DNA from 3 places in the Exiguobacterium sp. SL-10 genome. Region 1 is predicted to be linked to each of the others. Evidence: predicted binding sites of a transcription regulator. Region 1 holds the regulator's gene; each other region holds the start of a gene.
The links. Region 1 encodes Rex, which represses fermentation and respiration genes when NADH is low (regulators of the CRP and FNR family bind a similar motif). Its sites were predicted from a motif close to TTGTGAAATATTTCACAA; they were not measured.

Region 2: a site for Rex is predicted at 2,616-2,633, ahead of pflB (formate C-acetyltransferase). Genes of this name have one in related genera too.
Region 3: a site for Rex is predicted at 3,020-3,037, ahead of EVJ33_RS03870 (DoxX family membrane protein). Genes of this name have one in related genera too.

The regions. Positions count from the first base shown of each region.
Region 1 is NZ_SJUP01000008.1:7,113-13,362, forward strand. Features, by position in the region: gene tsaD (tRNA (adenosine(37)-N6)-threonylcarbamoyltransferase complex transferase subunit TsaD) at 1-119, shown strand, start outside; gene EVJ33_RS09990 (hypothetical protein) at 135-701, shown strand; gene EVJ33_RS09995 (hypothetical protein) at 752-1,159, opposite strand; gene EVJ33_RS10000 (ABC-F family ATP-binding cassette domain-containing protein) at 1,156-3,057, opposite strand; gene EVJ33_RS10005 (redox-sensing transcriptional repressor Rex) at 3,207-3,863, shown strand; gene EVJ33_RS10010 (twin-arginine translocase TatA/TatE family subunit) at 3,863-4,081, shown strand; gene tatC (twin-arginine translocase subunit TatC) at 4,085-4,873, shown strand; gene EVJ33_RS10020 (hypothetical protein) at 5,016-6,250, shown strand, end outside.
Region 2 is NZ_SJUP01000013.1:29,635-35,884, forward strand. Features, by position in the region: gene EVJ33_RS12815 (hypothetical protein) at 1-48, shown strand, start outside; gene EVJ33_RS12820 (hypothetical protein) at 78-719, opposite strand; gene EVJ33_RS12825 (DEAD/DEAH box helicase) at 716-1,882, opposite strand; gene EVJ33_RS12830 (hypothetical protein) at 1,937-2,359, opposite strand; gene pflB (formate C-acetyltransferase) at 2,720-4,966, shown strand; gene pflA (pyruvate formate-lyase-activating protein) at 5,026-5,742, shown strand; gene EVJ33_RS12845 (NAD(P)-dependent malic enzyme) at 5,781-6,250, opposite strand, start outside.
Region 3 is NZ_SJUP01000002.1:189,096-195,345, reverse strand. Features, by position in the region: gene EVJ33_RS03885 (helix-turn-helix domain-containing protein) at 1-700, opposite strand, end outside; gene EVJ33_RS03880 (MFS transporter) at 812-2,077, shown strand; gene EVJ33_RS03875 (DUF3817 domain-containing protein) at 2,100-2,396, opposite strand; gene EVJ33_RS03870 (DoxX family membrane protein) at 2,479-2,982, opposite strand; gene EVJ33_RS03865 (pyridoxamine 5'-phosphate oxidase family protein) at 3,174-3,587, opposite strand; gene EVJ33_RS03860 (cold-shock protein) at 3,716-3,916, opposite strand; gene EVJ33_RS03855 (glycoside hydrolase family 55 protein) at 4,184-5,782, shown strand; gene EVJ33_RS03850 (flavodoxin domain-containing protein) at 5,746-6,250, opposite strand, start outside.

The DNA.
Region 1 (6,250 bases):
GAGATAACGCCGGTATGATTGGTGTCGCGGCGCATCATGCGTATGTGCGCGGAAAGCGCGATACACTAGCGATGAATGCGGTTCCTGGGTTATCCTTAGAAGAGAGCATGACAGTCTAGGGGGAAAATATACAGATGATGAAACGCATAATCATTGGAGGTCTCATCGTACTGCTCGTCGTCGCGACGTTTTTGCAAGTACGGGAGATCATCCGCGCTTATAATATCGCTTATCAAGAAGAAATCGTGCCGCAAGAGACACGCGTTCGCTCACTGACCGATGCAGACTCGCTCGAAGGCATCGGTCGAGTCACGGGTGAGAACACGCTCGTCGAGACGTTGTACGGCTATAAGAGCCTAGACGATCAAGATATCGAGAGTGTCATCGTCGTCGACCGTAACCTCGGCGTTCAGCCGAAAGCGAGCGACGCGTATTACGAGATCGCACCGGGCCGGGAAGCGACCGAAGAAGAAGCAGCCAAGTTCGAGGACATCGTCAACGAGTTTGACAAAGAGCAACTGTTCGCCCAAGTCATCTCGACGCATGAGGCGAAGTATGTGACGAACGACGAAGAGACGCTCACGTTCTACAAAGTGTTCGTCCGCGACGTCGATACAAACGAGTACGTGTTCTTCATCACGGAAGACGGCCTCAAGCTCGACTTCCACACGCGTGGTTTCCAACCGCTGCGTTACTTCTAAACGTAAAACAGGGAAGCTAATCTCCATAATGGAGAGCGGCTTCCCTGTTTTTATATGTCCGGATGATGTTTGTTCTGTTTGTACCACATATTCACCCAGCTCACGATAAAGACGACCAAGGCGAGCACCCACATGAGGAGCGTCGACTGATAGAAGTGTCCCCATACCGAGCCTGGGGTGTAAAAGCTGTGAACGGTCACATCGACCGGCCAGACGACAAGGCGGATAAACAGCGTGCTCATGAGCAGACCGCTCAACAAACTGATGACAATCCCGCTCCACGTCTGGATGATGAAGCCGATGACGACCGGTAAGAAATAAAACAGGAGCGACGGGACGACGGTCGGTTCGCCCCGAATCAGTTCGGATACGTACTCCGTCCCCGTCGGCACGATATAGGCGAGACCGGTCAGGAAGGCGTGCATCCATTCGATTCGCATCGCACGGAATCGCATCATGAATGGAGCTCCTCCCATTCTGCGTACAGCGCCGTGATTGACTCTTTCGTCGCGTCGGACTCGGTCGACAGTTCTTGCGCCCGGGCGAAGTCGTTGAAGACGTCCGGTTCACACAACAGCTGCTCGATCTCCTCGAGACGAGCCTCGTGCCGCTCGATCGTCAGTTCGATTTCCTCGATCCGCTGTTTCATCCGGCGCTCCTCGCGCTGCTGCTCTTTGTCGGCCCGCTGTTTTTTGACGACGACTTGTTTCGTTTCCTCGCGGGCGAGCCGGGCCAGGTCTTCGAGCTCTTCCTTTTTCTCGACGTAATACGAGTAGTCGCCGAGGTACTCATCGATGCCGCTCGGCGTGATCTCTAAGACGCGCGTCGCGAGCCGGTCGATGAAGTACCGGTCGTGCGACACGAACAGGATCGTACCTGGATAGTCGACGAGGGCGTTCTCGAGAATCATCTTCGAGTCGAGATCCAAGTGGTTCGTCGGCTCATCCAAGATGAGCAAGTTCGGTTGCTCGAGTTTCAGTTTGGCGAGCGTCAAACGGGCTCGTTCGCCACCCGACAGTTCATAGACTCGTTTCATGACGTCGTCACCGCTGAACAGGAACTGTCCAAGCAGGTTACGCACTTCTTGTTCGCGCATGAGCGGCCAGTCGTTCCAAATTTCGTCGATGACGCGGTTTTTATCCGACAAGTTCTGTTGCTCCTGGTCGTAGTAGCCGATCTCGACGCCGGCACCGTAGCGGATGTCGCCGGTAAGGGCCGGCTGTTGTTTCGTCAATACTTTCAAGAGCGTCGACTTGCCGACCCCGTTCGGGCCGACGAGGGCGACTGATTCGCCGCGCTGTAGCTGGAAGCGAAGATGTTGGGCAATCGGCTCCTCATAGCCGATGGCGAGGTCACTGCCGCTCAACACGTCGTTCCCGCTTTGGCGTTTGATCGAGAAGGAGAGGACGGCACTGCGCTCGTCACCGTCCGGCGCTTCCATCCGGTCGACTTTCTCGAGACGCTTGCGGACACTCTGCGCCCGTTTCGTCGTCGTCGCCCGGGCGATGTTGCGTTGGATGAAGTCCTGCATCTTGGCGATTTCTTCTTGTTGCGACTCGAACTGCTTCTTCTCTTGTTCGTAGATGGCGGCTTTCTGTTCGAGGTACTTCGTATAGTTCCCGACGAAGCGGCGGCTTCGATGGCGTGACAGCTCATAGACGACCGAGACGACGCGGTCGAGGAAGTAGCGGTCGTGGGAGACGATAAGAACGGCGCCTTTATAGCCGCTCAAATACTTCTCGAGCCAACCGAGCGTCTCGATGTCCAAATGGTTCGTCGGCTCATCTAAGATGAGCAGGTCAGGACTTTGGAGCAGCATCTTCGCGAGTGCGAGACGTGTCCGTTGTCCGCCGGAGAGCGTATCGATGCGGCGTTCGAAGTCGTCCGGATAGAAACGCATCCCGTGAAGGACGGAGCGGATCGTCGCCTCATATTGATAACCACCGCGGTCTTTAAACGTATGCTGTTCTTCATCGTAAGACGACAGGAGGCGCTCATAAGCGGCCGGGTCGTTCAAGATGCGCTCCGAACCCATGTCTTGTTCCATGCGGCGCAGCGTTTTTTCTTGTTCGATCAAATCAGTGAAGACGGTCAGCATCTCATTCCACATCGTCTCATTCGACTCTAACCCTGAGTCTTGGGCGAGATAGCCGATGGTGACATCTTTTGGCTTCATGATATCGCCTGAGTCGTAATTGTATTCCCCGGCGATGACTTTGAGCAGTGTCGACTTACCGGCGCCGTTGCGGCCGACGAGGGCGACGCGTTCGCCTTCTTGAATTTCTAGTTTGACGTTCTCTAAAATCGGCTCGACGCCGAATGATTTCGATAAGTTATTGACTTGCAGTAGGATCAAATGAAAAAACCCCTTTCTCTCTATTTAGTATACTTTATTTCTTCCCCATTTCAGGTATATTCATTGAGTGGTCATGTGAATTCGTTTACAATCAAGGTGTATGACATTAGATTCGTTTGAAACGCGTCGTAAAAAGGAGGCTCTTTCCGTTGAGTCAAAACGAACCAAAGATTCCGCAAGCGACAGCCAAACGGTTGCCACTATACTATCGGTTTATCCAAAGCCTACATTCGTCAGGAAAACAGCGTGTCTCTTCTGCTGAACTGAGCGAGGCGGTCAAGGTCGATTCGGCCACGATCCGTCGCGATTTCTCGTACTTCGGTGCGCTCGGTAAAAAGGGATATGGCTATAACGTACAGTATCTGTTAGACTTTTTCCGTAAGACACTGAATCAGGACGAGATTACGAACGTCGCCTTGGTCGGGGTTGGTCATCTCGGGACAGCTTTCGTCAACTATAACTTCCTTAAAAACAATAACACACATATCGTCGTCGGGTTCGACGCAGACGAGACAAAAGTCGGCACGACGATGTCCGGTGTCCCGATTCATCACGTCGATGAGATGGAACAGATCATGAAGCAAAACAAGATTGACGTCGCCATTTTGACGGTGCCGTCTGCCTATGCACAGCCTGTCGCGGATGACTTGGTCCGCTTCGGCATCAAAGGCATCTTGAACTTCACGCCGGCCAGGCTTACTGTGCCGGATACGGTCCGCGTCCATCATATCGACTTGTCGATCGAACTCCAGTCGCTCATTTACTTTATGCAACACTATCCATCTGCTGAGGGGGTCCATCAATAATGGAATTACTATCATCGTTGCTCGTCGTCGGTATTCCTGGGGGAGCAAGTATCTTCATTATCGCCATCGTCGCGCTCATCATCTTCGGGCCGAAGAAATTGCCTGAATTCGGACGCGCCGCCGGACAGACGCTCCGTGAGTTCAAAAATGCCACGAGTGGTATGATGAACGAACATGACGAGAAAGACAAGAAAGAAATTGAGAAGAAAGAGCAGTAAACGATGAGCCATCAACCTGATCAAGAACGGGCACTGTCCGACCACTTGACAGAGCTGCGGAGACGACTGATGCTGTCGGCATTTGTCGTCTTTGCCTTCTTTTTGATCGCTTTGCCGAGTGTCAAATACGTGCTCGCTTATCTGCAGGCGGACCTCGTCGAACGAGGACTCGAGTTGAACGCCTTTGGGGTCGCGGACCCGCTCATGATTTATTTGAACTTGGCGCTCGTCATCGGTCTCGTCGCGGCTGGTCCGTTTCTACTGTATCAACTGTGGGCGTTTGTCGCACCTGGTCTGCATCCGAACGAGCGGAAAGCGACGCTTGCTTACATTCCAATCATTTCGGTTTTATTCCTCTTCGGTTTGGCGTTCGCCTATTATTGGTTGTTCCCGCTCGTCCTCGATATCTCGACGGACCTCGGGCAAGACCTCGGTCTGACACAAATCATCGGGGCGTCGAACTACTTCACATTCTTGTTGCAACTGACCATCCCATTCGGACTGTTATTCCAGTTACCGGTCGTGACGATGTTTTTGACGCGCATCGGTGTCGTGACGCCGTATTTCCTCTCGAAAATCCGGAAGTACGCCTACTTCGCCTTGTTCGTCGTCGCAGCGTTTATCACGCCGCCGGATTTGACGTCGCACCTCATGGTGTCACTGCCGCTCTTCTTCTTGTACGAGATCAGCTTGTCGATCTCACGCGTGACGTACCGGGGTGTGCTTCGACGTGAGAAAGAGGCGCAAGTGAAAGAACAGATGGATTTGATGAAACAGATGAATGAGAAGTGAACACTACGTCGTGCGACGTGGTGTTTTTTTGTGATTTTAGGGCTATTCAATTTTAAGAAAACGACTTAAAATTAGGAGGGTTAAATCAAAAAATGGATTATTTTTGAAAGTTATGCATTCATAAACAGAAATGAGGAGAGTAATGAAGAAATGGTTATGGAGCATGCTCGTGGTGCTCGTCATGATGGTAGCACCGGGAGTCGAAGTCCGAGCAGAGGATTATGCCAAACCGGAAAGTATTCCGTCAGGAGAAGTCGTAGGAGATAGTGGGTATGTGTGGCGTTCGGGAGATCCGGAGACGCTTGTTCACATCAAGACCGGTGAGGAATATACGTTACCGATTCGCGTGTCTGTTCTTCATAACATTCACGCAATCGGAGACGGTCGATTCATTTTGGAGGGCTGGCAAGAATGGATGGTCTGGAATCCTCACACCGGTTCAAAGACGGTCTTTCCAATTGACGCAGGGAGCGGACTTCATGCGGTCGTAGATATTAATTTGGCAGCAGACACGGTATTGTGGACCGATGACAAGAAGTATGTCACGACATCGCTTTCGGGCAAAATTCTCGGGTCGATTCAGGCGGAAAGTATGTATGAAGCGTATGGACTGCTTGATGATGGAAATGTTCTCGCATTCGTGGACGGTCAAGTGACGAAGCGGACGGTGACGGGTGAGACAATTGAAACACTCGGATCGTATACGGGTCAGGTGAGGGGCGCATCCTCAATCAAGGGATCAAATCAGTGGATTGTAGCAAAAGTAGGGGAATCGGATACACTTTTCATCTTTGATCTCGTAACGAAACAATGGATCGAGAAAGAAGCCCCAAGCGTAAGAAACCTCATATGGAATGACGGCGTCTACTATTTCACGATTCGGAAAATGTACACGACGTTCTATGTTAGTTATAACGTCGCCACAAATGAGTGGCGAGAGGCACCGATTGATGATGTCTTCGTCCAAAAACGTGGATCATGGTACGTCTTTTCTGAGAACCGGTCAGCAGGCTACACGCCCGAGTCATTTTGGAAGGCACCGTGGCAACTGCAGGTCAGTGTGCCGAAAACGACGACTCGCTATGAGGTAGGTCGTCCGTATGACGTCAACGGAACGGCCACGCTCGTCGATGGTACGGCCTTACCGATTCCAGCGACTGAGTTGACGGCACGTTTAGCCTATCAAGACGACCCGTTCGTTTGGGAGCAAGGGAAACTGACGCTACAGACGAATGAATCGTATGACATGATTTTTAAATGGAGCGATTTTGAGCGACGGTTAGATTTATGGGCATCGAAATATGTGCCGCTCACGCTCGACCCGCCAACCGGTGTCTTAGGCCCGATCAGCGGGAAGACGGCTCCGAACACGCCTGT
Region 2 (6,250 bases), on a different contig from region 1:
ACAGGGAAAGAGGTCAATCCCGACTCATTCCAATACTATGTCTATTAAAAAAGAGGCAGCGCGAGAGCTGCCTCTTTTTACGTGGTCGGTTTCGGGATAATGACCCCTTCTTCTAGATCAAGCAACATGTCGATCAGTTCCGCACAAAACTCGGGGAACTGGTCGAGGAACGCACCCGGACCGACCTCATCGGTGAAGTCGATATACAGGTCCGACACGTTACCGGCCATCTTCGCCGGGAGGGCGAGGAACGCCGACCCGAACCGCCAGCTGCCGCGAATATCGAGCAGCTTGCCGAGCATGATGTCACCGACTTCACGTTTTTCGGGGAGGTTGATGCGATATGTCTCTTTTGTCTCCCAGTCACGTAAACCGTCCTCGGTCACTTCGAAGACCGAACAGCGCGGGACCGCCAAGCCCCGGAGCGCGTGATAGAGGGCGGGAGACATGTCAGCCTTATGGTCCGCCAAGTAGCGTCCGTGCGGCGTCATCCCGTCCTCGTCTGTCTCGAAGAAGACGGCCCAATCGATGAACAAGTCGCGGAACAGCTCCGCGTCTTTCAAATGCCATGTGCCTTCCGAGGCGATTTCTTGTATATAGTTCGTCCATTGCGTGCTGCGCGCGAGCGCGGCTTGCTCGTATAACTTTTTCAGCTCGGCCAGCAATTCGGACTCTTCTACGAGCAAAGGGAATGGAATTACTTTCCGGTCTTTTTTCATCGACGCGGTCCTCGCTTGTTCGCAGGGCGTTTGACGACCGGCGGTTTATCCTCGATGCGCTTCTCGATGACGTCGCCACGATAAATCTCGAGCTCTTTCAATTCGACGCCGAGTTGACGGGCGAACGACTTTAAATGCGTCAAATCTTCATCCGTTACGAGCGAGAGAACAGTCCCTGCCGCGTTCCCGCGCGCCGTCCGGCCCGAGCGGTGAATGAAGTCATCAATCGATTCTGGCAAGTCGAAATGGACGACGTGTGTCACTTCTTCGATATCGAGCCCACGGGCTGCGAGACCTGTCGTGATGAGGAGCGGATAGTCGCCTTTCCGGAACTCACGAAGCGTTTCAACACGTTCGCGCTTCCCTTTCAAGCTGTCGAGCATGCGATAGTTCACTTTCATCTTGTCGAGCTCACCTTTCAACGGTGGCAAGAACGAGCGGTTATTGATGAAGGCGAGCGCTTTGACGTTGTCGACATGCGACAGACGGCGGAGCAACTCGGGTTTGTAGCGGCGTGTCGTCAACATGTAGCCGTACGTGACTTGACTGCTCACGGCCCGCTCGATTTTCACGTGTGCCGGCTCTTTTAAGAACGGGGCAGCCCACGCTTGAAGCGTGTCCGTGAGCGTCGCCGAGACGAGGGCGATTTGATGTTCATGCGCTGTGTGCTTGATGATCCGCTCAGCCGATTCTGTCAAACCGCTATCGATGATTTGGTCGGCTTCGTCGAGGACGATCGTGTGCGTCTCGTGAAGTTTCAACTTCTTCTTCTCAATGAGTTCGACGAGTCGACCTGGTGTCCCGACGATCAAATGTGGTTTTTTCTTCAACCGGTCGATTTGACGTTTCAACTCGACGCCGCCGATGAACGAGGCGATGCGGACGTCACCTTTCTCGGTGAAGCGTTGCGCGACCGTTTGAATCTGCATGACGAGTTCACGCGTCGGTGCGACGATGACGACTTGAATGCGGTCGTTCGACGCGTCGATTTTTTCAATGGCGGGTAACAAATAAGCAAGCGTCTTCCCGGTTCCTGTCGGCGCTTCGATCGTGACATCTTTTCCGTCCAACAGAAGCGGGAACGCTTCGGCTTGGACTGGCATCGGTTCAGTAAAGCCAAGGCGATCCCAGGCTTCGTTAATAAATGGTTTTGTAAAGTTCATATCATTTCTCCTTATCGTTGGGCAAAAACAAAGGAAGCATAAGTGCTCCCTGTCTTAGATATACCGAACATGTTCTGTGTCTTGGTCGAATGAAGAGCGGAGTGTCTGTGTGAACGTCTGTCCGTCCTCGATGAGTTTGATGTGTACATCGATCTGGTCAGTCGACGCTTCGACGCCTTCGACGGTGAAGCCTTGATAGACACGATACTGCAATTCTTTCGTCAACCGTTCGTATGAAGCGAGCTCCGGATACGTCGCTGCCACGTCAATCGGGCGCGAGATAAGCGCCGCGAGCAAGTGATCGCGGTAATCGATGAAATCCTCGTTTTCGATGTCGTCGTCAAAGCGAATCCAAAAACCTGCTTCTTCAAACTCAGTGATAAATCCGTCACGCTGTTCCCCGTTCTCTTCTACTTTAAGAGAGATCCGGTCACCTGTCTTCAAGTCGTGAGCGGGTGTCAATAATTCGTACGTCATGGGAAGAACCCCTTCCTCTTCTACAATGTTCTGCCTTCATTGTGTCCGATATAAGGCAAAAATTCAAGTTCTATCCCCGAGGTGTGAGGTACATCACTCTAAAAACTGTATAAATCGACACATCCTATTTGAAATGGTACAGAAACGAGTAGAATCCTATTCCAACAAGACTTATCTGTTTCAGAAGTGATTGAGTTTGCAATATAACAGTATTTGAAGCGCTTACAAAAACGGCTTTATGCCAACGTTCATGAGATTGTTACAACTTTCACAAGAATGTAAAACATAATGTTCACGTTTTCACGTACACTCAACTTATAGAAAGCACGCAGTTATCTCAACTATGAGGAGTGACCCACAATGGCAACCGAAATTAAATCAGCCTGGTCAGGATTTGTACCTGGGCAGTGGACGAACGAAGTGAACGTTGGTGAGTTTATCCGTTTGAACCGACACGAGTACACATCGGACGATTCGTTCTTAGCAGGACCGACCGAAGCGACGAACCGTCTTTGGGCACAAGTGATGGAATTGACGAAAGAAGAGCGGGAGCGCGGTGGTGTTTGGGCGGTCGATCAAAACAACCCATCAACAATCGTCTCGCACGGACCGGGATACTTAAACAAAGAACTCGAGAAAGTGGTCGGCGTTCAAACGGACGAGCCGTTCAAACGCTCGATTCATCCAAACGGTGGAATCCGGATGGTCGATGCTGCCCTTGAGTCATATGGTTTCGAGCCAAACCCTGAAATCACAAAGATTTATTCGGAAATCCGCAAAACGCACAACCAAGGTGTATTCGATGCGTACACACCAGAGATGCGGGCGGCGCGTAAGTCGGGCATCATCACAGGCCTTCCTGACGCTTACGGCCGCGGACGGATCATCGGCGACTATCGTCGTGTTGCCTTGTACGGGTTAGACTTCTTGATTGCAGAACGTAAAAAAGATTTGGCCAACCGTGGCGGTTTCTTGTCAGAGTCAGATATTCGGACACGTGAAGAAATGTCTGAGCAGCTCCGGGCCCTTCAAGAATTGAAACAGCTCGGTGCGGCGTACGGGTTTGATCTCGGCCGTCCAGCTGAAAATACACAAGAGGCGTACCAATGGGTGTATCTTGCTTATCTCGCGGCTGTCAAAGAACAGAACGGTGCCGCGATGTCGCTCGGACGCGTCTCGACGTTCCTCGACGTTTATGCAGAGCGTGATATCGAAGCAGGTCGTTTGACCGAGTCGGACGTTCAAGAAATCGTCGACCACTTCATCATGAAGCTCCGGATCGTCAAATTCTTGCGCACACCTGACTATAACGAATTGTTCTCAGGTGACCCAACGTGGGTGACCGAGTCAATCGGTGGGATGAGTGAGGATGGTCGCTCGAACGTGACGAAGAGCTCGTTCCGCTTCTTGCACTCGCTTACGAACCTCGGCCCTGCACCAGAACCGAACTTGACGGTGCTTTGGTCAACGAAATTGCCTGAAGGATTCAAACAATATTGCGCGAAGATGTCGATTGAGACGTCTGCGATCCAATATGAGAACGACGACCTCATGCTTCCAGAGTTTGGCGACGATTACGGCATCGCCTGCTGTGTGTCACCGATGAAGATCGGGAAACAGATGCAGTTCTTCGGAGCCCGTGCCAACATGGCGAAAGCACTCCTTTACAGCATGAACGGAGGACGTGACGAGAAGAGTGGCGACCAAATCGCGCCGGTTTGGGAGATGAACACCGAAGACGTGCTCACGTACGACAAAGTGTATGCCGACTTCGACCGGACACTCGATTGGCTCGCCGAACTTTACGTCAACACGCTCAACGTCATCCACTTCATGCATGATAAATATGCGTACGAACGGATTGAGATGGCGCTCCACGACCCTGAGATTTTACGGACAATGGCATGCGGAATCGCCGGCCTCTCGGTCACGGCAGATAGTCTATCGGCCATCAAATATGCGACCGTGAAACCGGTCCGCAACGAACAAGGCATTGCCGTCGATTTCGAGACGGAAGGCGACTTCCCTAAATTCGGAAACAACGACGACCGCGTCGATGCAATCGCCGTCGAACTCGTTGAGTCGTTCATGGAAAAAGTGCGTAAACATAAAACGTACCGTGACGCGCTCCATACCCAATCGGTCTTGACGATCACGTCAAACGTCGTCTACGGCAAGAAGACAGGGAACACACCGGACGGACGCCGTGCCGGCGAACCATTCGCGCCAGGTGCGAACCCGATGCATGGCCGTGATACGAAAGGCGCTGCCGCTTCGCTCTCTTCAGTCGCCAAACTTCCGTTCGAGCATGCGCAAGACGGGATCTCATACACATTCTCGATCGTACCGAAAGCACTTGGTAAAGAAGAAGTAGCTCGTGAACTCAACTTGGCGGCACTCCTTGACGGTTATATGGGCGGCGAACATAAAGGACATCACTTGAACGTCAACGTCTTCAACCGTGAGACGTTGCTCGATGCGATGGAGCATCCGGAAGAATATCCACAACTCACGATTCGTGTCTCTGGATATGCGGTCAACTTCATCAAGTTGACACGTGAACAACAGATCGACGTCATCAACCGGACGTTCCACGGTTCATTGTAAGTAGTCAAGGCTTGGCGGCCTTCATCTGAGGGCCGCTCATTCGTTAGGAGGTCATTTCGATGACAATGGGATATGTACACTCGGTCGAATCGTTTGGAACCGTTGACGGCCCGGGAATTCGTTTTATCGTCTTTTTACAAGGTTGTGCGCTTCGTTGCTTGTATTGCCATAATGCTGATACGTGGGATTTCAAAAAGAATAACCATCGTTCGGCCGAGGACGTCATTCAAGAAGCGCTCAGCTATCGTCCGTTCATGGAAGCGTCAAAAGGCGGTATCACAATTTCAGGGGGCGACCCGCTCGCGCAACCAGAGTTTTTAGAGGCGCTCTTGCGGGAAGCGAAGAAACACGGGCTTCATACGACACTCGACACATCGGGTGCACTCCGTCCCCCTAACTTGGACGCGATTTTGGACCATACGGATCTCGTCTTGCTTGATATCAAACATATCGATGATGACATGTGTAAGAAGCTGACGGGACGTAGCAACGTCAACACGCTCGCGCTTGCTGAACATCTATCCGAGCGCGGAACGAACATGTGGATTCGCCACGTCCTCGTCCCAGAATGGACGCTTGATGAGGGGGCGCTTCGCCGTACGGCGGCGTTCATCCAAAAACTCGACCACGTCGAGAAAGTCGAAATTTTGCCATACCATGAGATGGGTGTCTACAAGTGGGAGGCGCTCGGTCTCGACTATCCGCTCAAAGGGATTAAACCCCCGACGACGGAAGAAGTCGAATGGGCGGAAGGCATCTTACAAGGAACCGTCTAAAAAACTGCGCAGACCGTCATGGTCTGCGCAGTTTTGGATTACAAATGTTTTTGACTGACGTGCTGACGGATGGCGGCCTCATCGAGCGGACGTTTGGCAACGCCTGTCTCGACGGCGGCTTTGGCGACTGCGACCGCCACGGCCGGTGCGATTCGCTCATCGAACGGGCTCGGGATGACGATTCCGTTCGCTAAATCATCCTCGGTCAACAAGTCGGCGATTGCGTGGACGGCCGCTTCTTTCATCTCTTCGTTAATCTCGGTGGCACGAACGTCAAGCGCCCCGCGGAAAATACCGGGGAAAGCGAGGACGTTGTTCACTTGGTTGGCGAAGTCGGAACGACCGGTCGCAACGACACGCGCCCCGGCTTTTGTCGCGAGGTCCGGCATAATCTCCGGAATCGGGTTCGCGAGTGCGAAGATGACCGGACCGACAGCCATCGAACGAACCATATCTTCCGTGACGGCACCCGCCGCCGAGACACCGATAAAGACGTCAGCACCTTGAA
Region 3 (6,250 bases), on a different contig from region 1:
TCCGATATACATCGTCCGCTCGATAATATGTTCTCGTCTGGTGCATATGAACGAGGGCAGCATCTAAATGACGAATTGCTCCTGACAAATCACCGTCATACGTCAGCTCTTTCATAACGAGTAGCATCGCATATTCAATCCGGGTTCTCGAAGACATGTTTCGCACATCTAACCATTCCATCCGATCGATTTGTGCGCTTGCTTCCTCGAACTCATTCCATAAAATGTGATAAAACGCTTTTCCAACAAGCGCCATCGCTAGCTCATCTCGTTCGCCAAGTCGCTCAAATAAGGTGATGGCACGCTCATAAAACGATAACAGTTCGGCTCGTTTGTCGCTATACCTCAATTGGTCTCCCATAATGATATAGGCACGACCTTGCCATACTGAGTTCATCTCGGGCTCTAGGTACGGAATGAGTGCTTCATGCGTGGCTTTCTCAGTCCACGGATCAAGCGTCAATTGCGCATATTCAATCTCCTCGACAATTTTCTGTAGTTCCGCCTCGCGCGGATCGACGAGCAATGACTGCACCGATACGTCCAGTCGTTTCGCAATCTCACGAAGACTGCGCATCGACGCCTCTGCCTTTCCGTTTTCAATCATACTGAGCATCGATTTTGTGATGATGCCTTCGGCCAGTTGACTTTGCGTCAACTTTTTGTCTTTTCGTAACGCTTTAATCCGTTGTCCAATCATAAGGGCACCTCCCAAAAGTTAAATTGAATTGAACTTATTGTTTACATTTTCGTCTGTTTCACTTACTATAAAGTTAAATCATGTTGAACTTATTAGTAAAGGAGAATTGATATGACGACCACATCATCAAATTTGTATGTACTGTTGCTTGGAAAATTCATGTCGCTATTTGCATCAAGTCTCTTCACCTTCGTCGCCGGCTTGACCGTGCTGACAACATCCGGCTCGGGGCTCCAGTTCGCGCTCGTCCTACTCGCCGGTACAGTACCACGCGTTTTATTATCACCATTTGCTGGGGCATTCGCCGACAAACTGGATCGCAAACGTGTGATTATCACGATGGAATCACTTAACGCTGCCTTATTTTGCTTGGCCGGGGCCGCGAGTCTCGTTTGGACATTCGGCGTCCCTGCTTTCTTGATTATCACATGTCTGCTCTCTGTCGTCTCGACTTTCTTATCGGTCACGTTATCGAGTTCGATTCCGCTCTTGTTCAATCAGAACGAACTTCAACGCGCCAACTCATTGATTCAAACTGTCATTTCCGTTTCGAGCATCGGTACACCATTGTTAGCGGGTGCCTTGTTCAAACTGTTACCAATCTCGGCCTTCCTACTCAGTTCATCCCTCTTATTTGTTATCGCCGCCCTTGTCGCCTCTCGCCTCACGTTCCAAACATATGAACGCGTCTCTTCCGATCAATCGACATGGGACGACGTCCGCTCCGGCTTCCGCTATTTGAAACAACAACGCGTGTTATGGACATTGACCGTTCTTGCCGCCTTTCTCAACTTCTTCTTCGTCGCCTCAGAAATCTTGTTTCCTATTGTTGCTTTACAGGAAATCGGAGTCAGTCCCCTCCAGTTCGGTTTTTTAGAGAGCATGTTCGCCGTCGGCTTTTTAGTCGCCTCGCTCGCCCATGCGTTACCGGTCTTTGCAATCAAGTATCGCCTTGCGACCGTTCGCACGTCGCTCATTGTCATGAGTTGTCTCTTTATTGTACCGGCCATGCCCATCTATTTTGACTTCTCGGTCACGCCGGCCATCGTCTTGTTCACAAGTTTCGCTTTATTGAGCGGCTTCTTCATTCTCCGCGTCAACATCCCGATGCAACTGTATTTACAGACAAACACGGAACCGAGTTATCTCGGTCGCGTCATGGGCGTCCTCGAAGCACTCGCTATGGGCATCACGCCACTCGGATTTATCTTATTCGGCGCATTGAGCGAATGGGTGTCCGTCGCATACCTCTATACCATTTGCATGGTCTGTCTGCTGTCGATCACGTTATTCGCGATGCATCGAATCCGTCATGATATCGTAGGCGAAAAAGCTGATGCGTTCGCCAATGCCGAAAGCGCGTCGGCACATCAGTGAACGAAAAAAGACATCGAACGTTTCAGTTCGATGTCTTCTCTGTTGATGGAAGGACTCGTTTCTCTAACAAGAACGGTCCGAGCGGAATGACCGACGCCGTGACGGCGAGGACTAACACTTTGAAGCCCCAGTTGAAGCGCCATGCCATATAGACAGCAGCTATCACATAAGCAACAAACAAGAATCCATGGGCCGCACCGACGATACTGACAGCCAGCGGCATACCAGCCAAATACTTGAGTGGCATTGCAATCAATAATAAGAGCAGGAATGATGTCCCCTCTGTATAACCAAGCCATTTAAATTGAGTTGCGTTCATATCCGTTCTCCTTTTCAATCGATGCTATGTTTATCGTAGCCGATAACGGTGAGCCTTGTCACAGGAGAACGTTAGAAAATCGTTAGGCTATTTGACGATTTGGTGAACGATGCAACACTTTCGTCTCCACGAATTTGCGTAGGAACAAGCCATCGACACCAAGTTTACCAGCGTTATAACCCGCGACGAGAATTAAGACAGAGACGATTAACATCGTCGGGTTCGTGCTGACCGTACCTGAGAGCAAGAATGCCATGTTCATCACGAGCCCGAAAAAGGCTGCGCTGCGTGTAAGGGCACCGAGCAAGAGACCGAGACCGACTAAAAATTCACCGTATGGAATTAACACATCGAACAAAGCTGCGTTCGGAATTGCAAAGTTTTCAAGGAACGCTGCCCACCAACCAGCAACCGCTGGGTGGTCACCCGTGGCAAGAGTCAGCGCATTATTGAGGAAACCTTCCGAAGCGAATCCACCTGTGATTTTTCCCCAACCTGCTGTGAGCCATTCATATCCGAGCCAGAGACGAAGGACTGTCAAAATACCGGTAGCGATATTATGATTCTGCCAAAATTTTGTGAACATGATCATTCCTCCTTTGAATGAGTGAATAATGACTTATATGTGATTACATTCACAATATACCACTCATGTTCAACTTTTCACATAGATTAGGATAAGAGTTCACGTTTCGTTAATATGTATGTCACAGGTCAGTCACTTTTTGGAAATCAGTCCATGATAAAAGACGCCCACGCGGGACGTCTTGGGTTGATTTAAAGGTTTACTTCTTGAGGGGATTGACCTTTTTTATTCATCACGCGCATCGACTGCGGTGTGATTTTTAAAATAACGAGTTTTGGATCGTCTGGACCGTCGAACCAGCCTTCAAGTTTATCGTTCCATACTTTTTCTTTCATCGACTCATCGTCCGATACACTCGTCTCCCCTAAAATCTCAAGGTACGTGTCTCCGACACCATCGCCGTCATAGCCGATTAGAATATGCGTATACGGATTGTTCTTCAGTTCGTCCACTTTATCCGTGTCTTTCGAAGTCGCGGTATAGAGCGTCAAATCATCATGGAAAAAAGTCATATAGCGACTGTGTGGCTTCCCTTTGTAAACCGTCGCCATTGTCCCAACGTTACTATGATCCAAAATCTGTTTTGCCGTTTGCATTGCATCCATTCTGAAAAACCTCCTTGTGGTAGTCACTCGTATATTCATTCCCCGGGGACGAGTGATTAAACACGCGGACAACAAAAAACCTGCTCGCCGAAGCGAGCAGGTTATAAAATTCCTTGAGATAAGGAAGATTAGATTTTTTCAACGTTAGAAGCTTGTGGTCCACGAGCTCCGTCAGTGATTTCGAAAGTTACTGCTTGGCCTTCTTCAAGTGTCTTGAAGCCGTCGCCTTGGATTGCTGAGAAGTGTACGAATACGTCGTCTCCGCCTTCCATTTCGATGAAGCCGTAACCTTTTTCTGAGTTAAACCATTTTACTTTACCTGTGTTCATAATGAACCCTCCTGAAATAAACGCTGTGCGTTCTAGTAGTGCCTTACTAGAAAAAACTGACCAATAAAAAATCACAAACCTCTAGGATTATCTTAAACGAAAAATAATCCAAAGCGTTTTGTGAATTATGTTTCCAGCTATTCTTAATTAAGCACATATAGAATATACCATGGATAAATGCTTCTGTCTACTAAATACTTCGGTTTGCTAAAAATACTTCTAAAACGGGTACATCCAATTGTAGTGAACGCTAGGAGGATGAACCATATGACCGCATACATTGATCGCTCGAACATTGCTGCCACAATCGCCCATCACTCGAATTGGACGATGGATGAGCTATTGACGGAATCTCTCGATTGGCATGAGTCGACTCGACGTACCACCTATCCCGAGCAAGCGAAAACTTATCTTTCCCATTTACCGATGACCGAACGCATCGTCCCGGTAACGAGTTCGTTGCCACTCGAGACGGTAGACGAAATCGTCCGCCCAGTGTGGATGCGCCGACTCGATGCCGAGCACTTGAACTTGAGACAACGGGCGCACCATCACGTCGATGTCACTGATTATGGAGCCGTCGGGGACGGACAGACGGATTGTACACTCGCTTTCCGGCTCGCCCTCAGATCGAACCGTCACGTCCACGTACCGGCCGGCGTATACATCGTCCGCGGCATCCGTATCCCGTCGAACTGTGTGCTCGAAGGTGCCGGCCAGCAAGAAACGATTATCAAACTTTCGGACCGAGCCCCGAAACATCGCCGGTTGCTTCGAAATATGACACCGTTTTCCGGAAACCATCATATCGAAGTCGCGCATGTGACGCTCGACTGGAACGTGGAGCGCCTCGGTCACGTCGCTCGCACGTCGAGTGGTGATACGGCTTCAAGTGCGTTGACGTTCGCGCACGTCAAATTCGGCTGGATTCACCACGTTACAGCGAAAAATGCGGGATTGCATGCGTTCGACATCACCTCTCCCCATTATCATTACTTGGGAGACGGGTTACGTGCCAAAAAAGGTAGCCGCTACGTGTGGCTCGACCACTGCGAGGCGACGAACTACGGGGACGATGGCATTACGACCCATCATAGCGACGCCATCTATATCACGAACTGCTACTGTCATCATCCTCACGGACGTACGCATGCCTATGGGTTCTCAAACTCGAACGGGATTGAAATCGATGATGGGTCACGCCACATCACGCTCGTCAACAATATGAGCGAAGGTTGTTTCGGAGGAGTCGAAGTGAAAGCCCACGGGACGTCTTCGGCCGCTCATGACGTCCACATATTCGGACATTTCTCGTATCATGACAATCGTTCATTCAACTTCCGCCATATCAGCCATCACTTGGCCGATGATCCGCAGTCGAAGACGGCACGCTTCATTTCGGGGACGAATCTCGTCTCGATGGAGCCGGTCCGCTCGAAGCTTTATAAGAAGTCTTCTGCGCGTAGCCTGGTCGTATCGGCGTATCAAGACGTGTTCATTCACGGGTTCACGGCGATTGGCAATCCTGAATACGACTATCGTGGAAATCCGGCGCTGGCCATTCAATACAAATCCCGGAACGTCCGCCTAAAACGGATTGCGGCGAGCGGGTTTACTTCGGGCCGGGCCGATATCGAACTGTTCGGCGGAGATAACCGGACCGATCACGTCACAATTGAAGACGTCATTTGCCGTAACTCGGCCCCCATCGTGTTGAAAGTCGGCGGACAGCTGACGAACGTCATGATCCGCCGGATTGAAGGCGAACAAAAAAGTGGAGACGTACTCATCTCCACTAGTAGCCCGCTCGAGGCTCACGACTTATTCGCTTACGGGTTCTCCGAACGCATGCGTAATAATGCTTGAGCCGACTCGACGAGTTCGTCGAGCATCGCCTCGTCTAAATTGAGCGAGCTCACCGTCTGTTTCGCCATCATGCGGACGATCGCTTTGTCGAGAAAGCCCATCCGTTCGAAGTCATAGCCGTTGCCGACGACTTCAACGAAATAGGCGTGTGTCCGCAACACTTCTCGATAAACGTCTTCGAGTTCACGTTGCCGTTCGCCCGCGGTCGGTGTACCGGCACAGAGATAGAGGCCGAGCGGTCGTTTGAGCAGTTGTACTTCGTTCATGTGGAGCCAAGCCTTCATCTCGTCTTGAATTTTCCCCATCCGGATCGAGCTGCCGACAATCACATGGTCAACCGTCCCCCACTCGACGTCCGGCTGTTCGACCACGTTTTGAATGTGGACGTCCCCCGGAAGCCGTTCGGCCAACAAATGGGCGACTTTCTCACTCGTACCGTAACGGGTCGAGTATGCAATTAACGTATTC